One region of the Alkalimarinus coralli genome, then DNA from elsewhere that is predicted to be linked to it. Evidence: predicted binding sites of a transcription regulator. Region 1 holds the regulator's gene; the other holds the start of a gene.

Region 1 (5,556 bases):
CCTAGGCGCTTCAAGCGATTTCTAACCAATACCAGCTCTCCAACCATATTCATAATGTCATCAAGACGCTTGGTATCAACCCGAACGGTGGTTTCGGTAGCAATTGACTGCTCTTTGCCAACCGCCTTTTTAGCTGCGGGCGAGGCCGGTGCAGAGGTCTTTGGTGCCGATACAGGCTCAGGTTTAGGTTTAGGTTGAGGCTCAGGTTTAGGTTGGGGTTTTGCCGCCGGCGGAGGTGTTGGCGTACTGGCCGCAGGCGAAACAGCGCCGCCACCTTCTGTTGGCCCCTTTCCTTTACCATGAAGATCATCAAGGAGTTTATCAAACTCACTGTCATCAATTAGGTCAGAGTCACCCGCTGCAGCTGTTTCGGGAGAGGGAGAGAGAGAGGGTGACACTGAACCGCCACCCGCAACTTCGCCTGTAAACTGGCCTTTTCCGTGCAGGTCATCCAGCAGTTTTTCAAATTCGTCGTCAGTAATTTCGCCTGAATCAGGCTCTTGAGGTTTTTCGGCTTTTTCTATGCTGCCATGCTTACCTGCTCCATGCAGGTCATCCAACAGTTTTTCAAATTCATCATCAGTGATTTCATCGTCAGAGCCACCTGTTGATGGAGCCTCATCAAACAACTCAACATTGTCACTGGAAGAAGCAGTTGAGGCTTGTGTAGATTCCGCAGCCGTAGTGCCTTCAGGCGCATCGAGTGCACTTAAAAGTTGTTCGAACTCATCGTCGGTAATGTCGCCCTTCTCTTCAGCGTCATCTTCAGTCTGCACAGAGCTTTGCTCAACGGGGGGTTCGTTCATGTCGGGAGCTGTCTCTGTGGCTGGAGCCTCAGATGCTCGCTCGCCTTCAGTTTCAGGAACGGCAAGCCTTGCCAGCGCTTGAATCAAAGCGGGGTCTGCGGGAACCAGCTCTTCCCGATTTCTGCACTGTTCGAACATTTCATTAACGGCATCTAACGCCTGCAGTACCACGTCCATCAATTCGGCAGTAACTGTACGCTTACCATTTCGAAGAATATCGAAGACGTTCTCTGCCACATGGCAGCACTCAACTAACGCATCAAGCTGTAGAAAACCAGCTCCGCCCTTCACCGTGTGGAACCCACGAAATATCGCGTTAAGCAAATCCGTATCATCCGGATTCTGCTCCAAATCCACCAGTTGTTCTGACAGAAGCTCGAGAATTTCACCTGACTCGACTAAAAAGTCCTGGAGAATCTCTTCATCCGCTTCAAACCCCATGCAAGCACTCCTCAAAAACCTAGACTGGAGAGTAAATCATCCACATCATCCTGACTCGAAACCACATCGACACGTTCTTCCGCGTTCATCTGAGGCCCCTCACCACGTTCAATATTCTTTTCTTTTTCTTGTTCTAATCCTTCGTGAACGGTACCTGTAATCTGATCTACCTTACCGGCCATAGCCACTAGGCTTACTAGGTTTTCCTCCACCTCCTGCACCAACCCTGTCACTCTCTTAATGACTTGACCGGTGAGATCCTGAAAATCTTGTGCTAACAATATGTCGGACAAATTACGATAAACTTTATCCGATTGATTGCTTAATTTATCAAGAAACAAGTCCATACGTTTATAAAGCTGACGAAACTCTTCAGGCTTCATCTCTCTGCGACGTAGTTTTGCCCAATCACCTTTTAGAATATCTGCTTCTTCCTTCATTTCCGAAGCAATAGGCATACTCTCTTCTACAAGGTCTAAGGTCTTATTTGCAGCCTTATTGGTCATGTCGACAACATAAGACAAGCGATCAGTCGCATCATCAATTTTGGAAAGCTCTTCCTGACCCGCCCCTCTTGCCGTATCAATATGAAAATTTCTAATTGATTCGTGTAAGGTTCGCGTTAACCGCCCAACTTCCTGGTAAAGACTTTGATCTCGGGTGGCATTTAAGTCTGAGATTACTTTCAACGCTTCTGAAATGTTACCGGAATCAACCAAATCTTTGAGATCAGCGGCCTGGTTTTTAAGCTGCGTTTCAAATCCTGCCATATCCTGCGAGTTTTCTTCTTTATTTGTCATGCACTAACCTGCGCTCAAGAATCGATACGCTCAAAGATTTTATCAATTTTTTCTTTCAGCACCGCCGCAGTAAACGGCTTTACAACATAACCATTTACACCCGCCTGAGCTGCAGCAACAATCTGATCCCGCTTCGCTTCAGCAGTAACCATCAGTACGGGTAAACCTTTCAGATTATCATCAGCTCTTACTGCCTTAAGCAGTTCGATACCCGTCATGCCAGGCATATTCCAATCTGTCACGAGAAAGTCATATTTACCTGTCTGAAGCATTGGCAATGCAGTATTCCCGTCATCCGCTTCATCAGCGTTTGTAAAGCCCAGATCTCTTAACAGGTTTTTTATAATTCTCCTCATAGTCGAAAAATCATCAACTACCAGGATTTTCATATTTTTATCCAAGTCGACCTCCAAAATGCCGAAGCTGGAACCCTTAACAAGCCAGAACTCGATTCAGGCTCATGGTATGAATGTAAGTCTAGCTTGAGTTCGACGGGTATCCAGTTTTTTTTAATGTTAAGCAAAATAACTGCTATCATTTTTCTAAAAAATTCAAGCAGCTATAAGCATGTCAATTTTAGTGCCACTCTATTAACCTAGATCTTAAGCGCAATGCTGCCTGACTGTGTATTTGGCTAACTCGTGATTCACTCACTGAAAGCACCGCCCCAATCTCTTTAAGGTTTAGCTCTTCATCATAGTAGAGCGATAGCACTAATCGTTCTCGTTCGGGTAGTGAGGCTATTGCTTGCACCAACCCCTCTTTAAACGCGTCATCTTGCAATTCTGAATAAGGCGTTTCAGAGGATGCAGCCAACTGATCAACAGCCCCCTCTCCCCCTTCCAGAATTTCTTCAAAGCTAAATAGCTTTCCACTGGCACTATCCTTAATACAGGCATAATACTCGTCTAAGTCCATGTCGAGCTCTGCCGCTACCTCATGATCTTTTGCATCACGACCTTCACGGTCTTCAACCGCTTTGATCGCTTCAGATATCTTACGGGTATTTCTGTGAACAGACCGGGGAACCCAGTCTCCTTTGCGAATTTCGTCCATCATGGCACCACGAATTCGAATCCCGGCGTAGGTTTCGAACGATGCCCCTTTTGATGGCTCATATTTTTTAGAGGCTTCTAACAGCCCCATCATACCGGACTGGATCAGGTCATCCACCTGCACGCTTGCCGGAAGCCTTGCCATCAGATGATAAGCGATACGCTTCACCAGTGGCGCGTGCTGCCGAACCAGACTATCAGCCCGTTCAATATTCGAATCACTATACATCATTTGGCCGTGTACCAATGCCATAAATTAATAATTTACGCCTGCACCAAACGCTCAACAAAAAACTCCAAGTGCCCTCTCGGTGACGAAGGCAAAGGCCAGCTATCCGCTTTTTGCGCTAACGACTTATAGGCTAGTGAAGCTTTTGCACGAGGGTAAGCATCCAATACAGCCCGCTGACGTTGAACTGATTTTTTAACTGCCTCATCGAATGGAATGCTACCAACGTATTGAAGGGCAACATCAAGAAAACGATCTGTTACTTTAACGAGTTTTGAATAAAGGTGACGGCCTTCCTGCTGTGTTTTGACCATATTAGCCAACACTCTAAAGCGATGAATTCCGTAATCTCTGTTTAGTAATTTAATAAGCGCATAGGAGTCGGTAATTGAAGTCGGTTCATCAACCACCACCACAACGATTTCCTGTGCGGCCCTCAAAAAGCTAACCACACTGTCAGATATACCTGCGGCTGTATCCACAACCAATACATCCAAATCGCCTGAGATTTCGCTAAACGCATTAATCAAGCCAGCATGCTCCAAGGGGCTTAAGGAGACCATTTTTTGAGTCCCGGATGAAGCTGGGACAACTTTAATTCCCCCAGGGCCTTCGACCATCACATCTCGCAAGCCACACTCACCTGAAAGAACATCTGCTAAATTTCTGTTCGAAGTAATTCCCAAGAGAACATCAATATTTGCCAACCCCAAGTCCGCATCAAGCACCACGACTCTTCGCCCCATAGAGGAGAGCGCCAAAGCTAGGTTAATCGATACATTACTTTTGCCAATACCGCCTTTACCGCCTGTAACAGCAATAACCTGGACTGGATTTGAATTACTCATACAGGTGTTTATCCCCTATTACTGCAATTTGCTCTATTTCTACAATCTCATTTATTACTACGATCTTAGTGGCACTTACCTAAAACATAATGACTCTGTACTGTCATTCCCGCGCAGGCGGGAATCCATTTGGAACGGAGTCTATAACCCTATGGATCCCCGCGTTCGCGAGGATGACAAGCTTAAGTCAGTGCCATTCACTACGATCTCATTTATTACGACTATCTTATTGCTCTTAACGGAAAAGGCATGCTTCGGCTGAAACTATTCAGTTCTTTGTGCCGCAGCGTTATTTAACGCTTAACCGCTTTAGCTGAAATAAACTACTTTTATTGTTATCACAAACGAAGCGATATATGTTTTCTCAATCGGCCAATTCGATCAAAAAACAGACATTTTATTCACTTAGATAGCTATAAAACAACTAAACTTTTCATCAGTTTAGCAGAGGATACTGTTTTATGTTCTTAATTTCAGGCTGTGTTGCCAAAATACATTGAAGTTAGCTCATTGGCGCGCCCGGTATTATGTATCCGGCCTTGCGTATTAGACAATAACTCTGCTTCAAATTTTTCCTGCTCTTTAAATAACGTAATCGCTTTGCTAACAATGATATGCGCTTTTGCCAAATGAATATCATCGGGTATTTTTTGCCCATCAGTCACATAAGCGACCGATAAACCGCTTAAGTAAAGGAAACTAATTACCTCACCCAGGCTAACAGCCTCGTCCAACTTAGTAACCAGGCACCCTGCCAATCCGACCATCTTATAATAATGGTAGGTGGATTTCATAATCTGGGTTTGTGTTATTGCCGACAGAACCAGATAACTTTGAATATCGAATTTTGAATTACGCAACTCATGCAGCTGCTCAGCCCAATCAGGGTCTTGGTGGTTAAGCCCGGCAGTATCGATAAGTACTAACTTCTTATCCTGTAGCGACTCCAGCACATCGTCCAGCGGGTTTTGTTCATCCACGACTCTAACAGGGATATTTAAAATACGACCAAAGACCATTAGCTGCTCATGCGCGGCTATTCTATATCGATCAGTGGTGATTAACGCAATTGAGTCAGCCCCATGCTCCAACACATACCGCGCAGCCATCTTGCCAATTGTTGTGGTCTTACCTGCACCTGTCTGTCCAACCAATGCATAAATGCCTCCCCGGTCAGTTAGCTCGGCATCTTCAACCGCCAACACATGGGATAACTCAGCCAGAACCCGATTCCAGGCTTGACTGATATCGGTTCCATTTTTTACCCCCGGCAACAGCGCATCGATTAAAGAGCGCTCAACCCCCATACGGCAAAGCCTGTCTGAAATATTATTCTTAACAATTGAACGATCAGCATCACTTTCGACTGGCGCTTCA
Region 2 (5,556 bases), 1.6 Mb from region 1:
TTTGGCATAAGCCAGTGCGCCCTGAAATGAGAGTTCTGCCGCTGCACAGCCTTGCAACCCGGTGCCAATACGGGCGGTATTCATAAAGGTGAACATACACTCCAGGCCCTTATTGGGTGGCCCAATCAAAAAACCTTTGGCGCCATCAAAATTCATGACGCAGGTCGAAGAGCCCTTGATGCCCATTTTATCTTCCAATGAACCGACGTTCACATTGTTAAACTCCCCGGTATTACCCTGAGCATCAGGGAGGAACTTGGGAACGATAAAGAGCGATATTCCTCTGGTTCCCTTTGGTGCATCGGGCAAGCGTGCAAGTACGATGTGCACAATATTGTCGGTTAAATCATGGTCACCGGCAGAGATAAATATTTTGGTTCCAGTAATGGTGTAAGAGCCATCTTCATTGGCGTCAGCTTTGGTTTTAACTTGCCCTAAATCTGTACCACACTGGGGCTCAGTCAAGCACATGCTGCCAGTCCAGGCACCTTCCGTTAACTTGGTCAGGTAAATTTGTTTCTGCTCTTCGCTGCCGTGCAGGTAGACTGTGTTCATTGCGCCCATGCTCAAGCCTGGGTACATTCCCCACGACCAGTTGGCGGTACTGATCATCTCTGATTTAAGCACCCCTAAAGAAAGAGGTAACCCTTGCCCGCCATACTCGACAGGGTGAGACATTCCCTGCCATCCTCCGGCCACAAACTGGTCGTATGCAGCCTTGAACCCGGTAGGTGTGATGACTTGCCCATCCACCAGTTTACAGCCTTCTTTATCCCCCACCTGATTTAATGGAGATAGTACTTCCTCACTGAACTTGGCACTCTCTTCCAGAATGGCGTCAACCATATCAGGAGTCGCTTCCTCACCCGCTGGAATATTTTTGTAGTGTTCTTGTGTTTGCAGTAATTCGTTAAATACGAATTTCATATCACGTAAAGGGGTTTTGTATTCTGGCATTGTTTGCTCTCCTACTGCCTTTGAGCGAGCAACCCGCTCATGCTACCTGGTTTACTCACTGCGCTACGCCTTTGGCGGCTTTGGATAAGCCTGTGTCACTGGCGACAAGTGTAGAAAGGTGGTGATTAGACGTGACTCAACCGGTTTCCACAGTGCCGATTGTCCTTGATTCAATCATAGAGTAATTGGCAGAGGGGTCTTAAATCATTGCGAATTGGGTCAATTTGGAGACTGTAGGGTCAAAAACAGCTAGCCGTGGGGACTTTTGAGGGAGGCGGGTGGTATTGGGAGGGCGCAACATTAAATTTCAGGCATAAAAAAAGGCTGCCAATGGCAGCCTTAAAGCAAGGTAAGTATTTACCCTCTTGCGAGAGTAAAAACGGACTAGTTCAGAGACACTAATCAACGAGGACTATTGTGCCTATTTGCCAATGGTTACTGAAGGTCAATTTATGACAATAAATCGGTCATAAAGGGACATTGTCAAACGATCAATAATAGAATGGTGGATTTCAGCGAGAAATATGAGAGTGGTAATATTATGATATATAAGGGAAACAAGGGGGAATCCCCCCCTTAATGCTTAGATTTGAATCTATCAGTATAGGTCTGACCGGTGAGTCTACTTGGCCAGAATTTGGTCGAGTGCGCGACTGAGGTGCTCCACAGTGCGGTCGATATTATGCAGTTTGTCGAGACCAAATAGGCCTAATCTAAAGGTTTTAAAATCTTCGGGCTCATCACACTGTAGCGGCACACCGGCTGCGATCTGCAAGCCGAGTTCGAGAAACTTCTTGCCATTTTGCATTGCGGCATCTTGGGTATAACTGACGACAACGCCCGGAGCCTGAAACCCTTCAGCGGCAACGCTTTTGATGCCCTTTTCTGCTAACAACGCTCTAACCCGGTCACCCAGCTCTTGTTGTTCAGCTCGTACTTTTTCGAAGCCGTATGCCTGGGTCTCTTTCATGGTGTCACGAAAGGTGGTTAATGCATCGGTTGGCATCGTTGCGTGATAAGCATGGCCACCATTTTCGTAGGCTTCCATAATCTGTAACCATTTCTTCAAGTCACAGGCAAAACTGCTGCTGGTGGTGTTTTCTATCTCTTGTCTTGCGTTGGCGCTTAGCATCACCAGTGCGCTACAGGGGGATGAACTCCAGCCTTTTTGTGGCGCGCTGATCAGAATATCGACGCCCGTTTTCTCCATATCGACCCATAGCGTACCTGAGGCAACGCAGTCCAGCACAAATAGCCCTCCGACCGAATGGACGGCTTCTGCGATAGCGGTGATATAGTCTTCAGGGAGGATAATTCCTGACGCTGTTTCGACATGAGGGGCGAACACAATCTCAGGCTTTTCAGATTTAATGGTTGCCACCACCTCCTCGACAGGGGCTGGAGCGAAAGGGGCGTCACTGGTATCAGACGTTTTGCGCGCCTTAAGTACCACTGACTCTTTGGCGATATTGCCCATTTCCAGAATTTGTGTCCAACGATAGCTAAACCAGCCATTGCGAATAATCAGGCACTTTTTATTATTGGCAAACTGCCGGGCTACCGACTCCATACCATAAGTGCCACCACCCGGAACGACCACCACTGCTTCTGCTTTATAGACACTTTTAAGGGTGCTTGATATGTCGTTCATCACTCCTTGAAAGGCTTTCGACATATGGTTCAATGAGCGGTCGGTAAATACAACTGAATACTCTAGAAGTCCGTCAGGGTCGACATTGGGTAATAACGCAGGCATTTTTTGTCCTTATTCAATACTGATAATAATTATCAAACGTCTCTATCAAGATGCAGCTTGTTGCCCAAAAGCATATCCCCATTAAATAATCAAAACAATCTCCCGGCTGTGTTTTTATCTCTAATAATGGTCATTCATATATTGTGGCACTTTTTAAGTTTAATGGGAGTGCTATTCGGGTTCGGAAGCGAGTGCAAAAACTGCTACTATCCCGTGCAGATTTATGTGCTAACGTTTGGGTATTTAGCTGCTGCAGGTTGACCCTTTGAAGGCGTTATGGCCTTAAGTTTTGCCATGGTTAGTTTAAACTGGAGATAAGATGAAAGAGTTAATTCTGGGAGGCGCGCGCTCAGGCAAAAGCCGCCTGGCTGAACAGCGAGCGAAAGCAACCCGGCAAGATGTTCTCTATATCGCGACCGCCCAGGCGTTTGATCGTGAAATGGATGAGCGAATTGCTCGGCACCAGGGTGACCGCCCCGCTCACTGGGGGACTGTCGAAGAGCCTGTTTATCTTGCGCGGGCGCTACAGAGTCATGCTGCTGAGAATCGCACTATTCTGGTTGACTGCCTGACCCTTTGGTTAAGTAATCTGTTGTGCATGGATGACTCAGTACTGTTTGGTAAAGAGAAACAAAGTTTATTAGACTGCGTTTTTTCGCTACCGGGCCATGTAATATTGGTGAGTAACGAAGTGGGCCAGGGGGTTATTCCTGATAATGCACTCGCCCGCCGTTTTGTTGATGAGGCAGGGTGGTTACATCAGGCGTTAGCGGCCCAATGTGATCAGGTTACGTTTGTGACTGCGGGTATTGCCCAGCAACTTAAACCTTAACTCACTTCGCGCCTTGTTGGCCGCGAGATATATGACGTCAAATCTAAATAAAACATAATGAGAATTAACTATGCCACATTGGTTTGAAGCGCCACTGGTTGAAATTGATTTATTTTCAAGAGAGAAAGCAGAACTCAGGCAGAGTACGCTGACCAAACCTCCGGGTTCGTTAGGGCGTCTTGAGCAACTGGCAGTGTTGTTTGCCGGCTGGCAGGGTAAGGTAATACCGGAGCTCGTCGCAAAGAAAACATCAATCGCTATATTTGCGGCGGATCATGGTGTGGCAGAAGAGGGGGTATCTGCTTTTCCTCAGGCAGTCACCGTTGAAATGGTGAAAAATTTTGCCCGTGGAGGGGCTGCGATTAGCGTGCTGGCGGCTCAACTGGGCGCTGACCTGCATATTGTTAATGCGGGTACGGCCAACTCAGTAGCGGGAGTTGGTGGCGTTGTTAATAATCCTGTCGCGTGTGGCACTGCTAACTTCGCTAAACAACCGGCGATGACGAAGCAGCAGTGCCTGGATGCGCTAGCTATTGGCCAGCAGGTTATCAATGAGGTGATTGCTCAAGATACCCGGTTATTTATCGGGGGAGAGATGGGGATTGCCAATACAACGTCGGCAACCGCTGTTTGTTGTGCTTTACTCAATAGACCGGTAGATGATTTAGTGGGCGCAGGTACCGGGTTGGGTAACCAGGCAATTAAACACAAGGCAGACGTGATTAGTGCGGCGTTAAAAAAACATGCTCCCTCTCCGCAGCCGCTTGATGTTTTATGTGCGGTAGGCGGATTTGAGATTGCAGCACTGGCCGGGGCTTATATTGCGGCAGCACAGCAAGGTATTCCTTCGCTGGTTGATGGCTTTATCGCGACAGCCGCTGCATTGGTTGCTTGCAGGTTAAGGCCAGAATTAAAAGGTTGGTTACTGTTCTCGCATCAGTCGGCTGAAAAGGGCCACCGGCTGGTTTTAGAGCAATTAGAGGTTAGCCCGTTACTGTCTTTGGGTATGAGGCTTGGGGAAGGGAGTGGCGCTGCGGTCTGTCTGCCGATTATAGATTCGGCACTGGCCCTGCATGCCAGCATGGCCACATTTGAAGAAGCAGAGGTGCAGGCAGGCTAAAGATGCTGACAGGTTAAAGGTGCAGGCAGGTTAAACATGCTAGTGCTTGGCTTTTTCAGTGAAGCCGTTGAATGTGAGTAGGATTATTGACCGAACCGGGCAAACATAGGTGTGAGCCCTGGAGTTATTAACATAAGTTGAGCAGTAAATGAGCAGTTATAAAGAAACCATTATTGATTTGTTACGTCATGGTGAACCGGTTGGCGGTCGATTGCTGAGAGGCAGCCAGGACGACCCACTGACAGAAGAAGGCTGGAACCAGATGCGTGCCTCTGTTGGAGACCACCGGCCATGGCAACAAATAATAAGCTCGCCTCTCAGGCGTTGTTCGGAGTTTGCCAGGCAGTTGGCAGATAATCGAAATACGCCCTACAAGGAGGTCGCAGGGTTTCAGGAGATTGGGTTTGGCTGCTGGGAAGGGATGAGTCCAGAGCAGATTATGGCGGCATACCCTGGTGAGCTTGAAGCCTACTGGCGAGACCCTACTCAGTTCTCGCCTCCTGAAGGTGAAACATTAGACGCGTTTATGCAGCGTATTGCGGATCATTGGCGTGGCATGCTGACTGATCATCAAGGGCAGCATGTGTTACTGGTGTGTCATGGTGGGGTTATCAGAGCCATCATTAACCAGATTCTTGAAATGCCCCTGAATGCCTTATGGCGGGTGGAAGTGCCATACGCCAACATTAGCAGAATACGCATCACGCATTTTGATGATTTCCCCGCAACATCTAATTTGGTCTTCCATCAGCCTCGCCTGTAAGCGAGGCATTTCTTCTTAAGACCCCTATTGCTGTATGTTTCAGCTACTCCCTATTTTAATTGCGGCAGCTATGTTTTGCGTAAATGATAAATAGAACTAAATTTTATTAGATCTATTATTGAAATTAG

The links. The regulator FliA, encoded in region 1, starts transcription of late flagellar genes. The targets are predictions, from matches to a motif close to CTAAAGNTNNNNNNNNNNNNGCCGATA.
Region 2: cobU (bifunctional adenosylcobinamide kinase/adenosylcobinamide-phosphate guanylyltransferase) is a predicted target of FliA. The motif match lies at 2,964-2,990, and genes of this name have one in related genera.

The regions. Positions count from the first base shown of each region.
Region 1 is NZ_CP096016.1:1,085,710-1,091,265, reverse strand. Features, by position in the region: gene MY523_RS04840 (chemotaxis protein CheA) at 1-1,247, opposite strand, end outside; gene MY523_RS04835 (protein phosphatase CheZ) at 1,259-2,047, opposite strand; gene cheY (chemotaxis response regulator CheY) at 2,062-2,448, opposite strand; gene MY523_RS04825 (RNA polymerase sigma factor FliA) at 2,624-3,355, opposite strand; gene MY523_RS04820 (MinD/ParA family protein) at 3,367-4,179, opposite strand; gene flhF (flagellar biosynthesis GTPase FlhF) at 4,653-5,556, opposite strand, start outside.
Region 2 is NZ_CP096016.1:4,350,488-4,356,043, forward strand. Features, by position in the region: gene MY523_RS19655 (acyl-CoA dehydrogenase C-terminal domain-containing protein) at 1-957, opposite strand, end outside; gene MY523_RS19660 (aminotransferase class V-fold PLP-dependent enzyme) at 1,580-2,713, opposite strand; gene cobU (bifunctional adenosylcobinamide kinase/adenosylcobinamide-phosphate guanylyltransferase) at 3,033-3,545, shown strand; gene cobT (nicotinate-nucleotide--dimethylbenzimidazole phosphoribosyltransferase) at 3,616-4,665, shown strand; gene MY523_RS19675 (histidine phosphatase family protein) at 4,814-5,428, shown strand.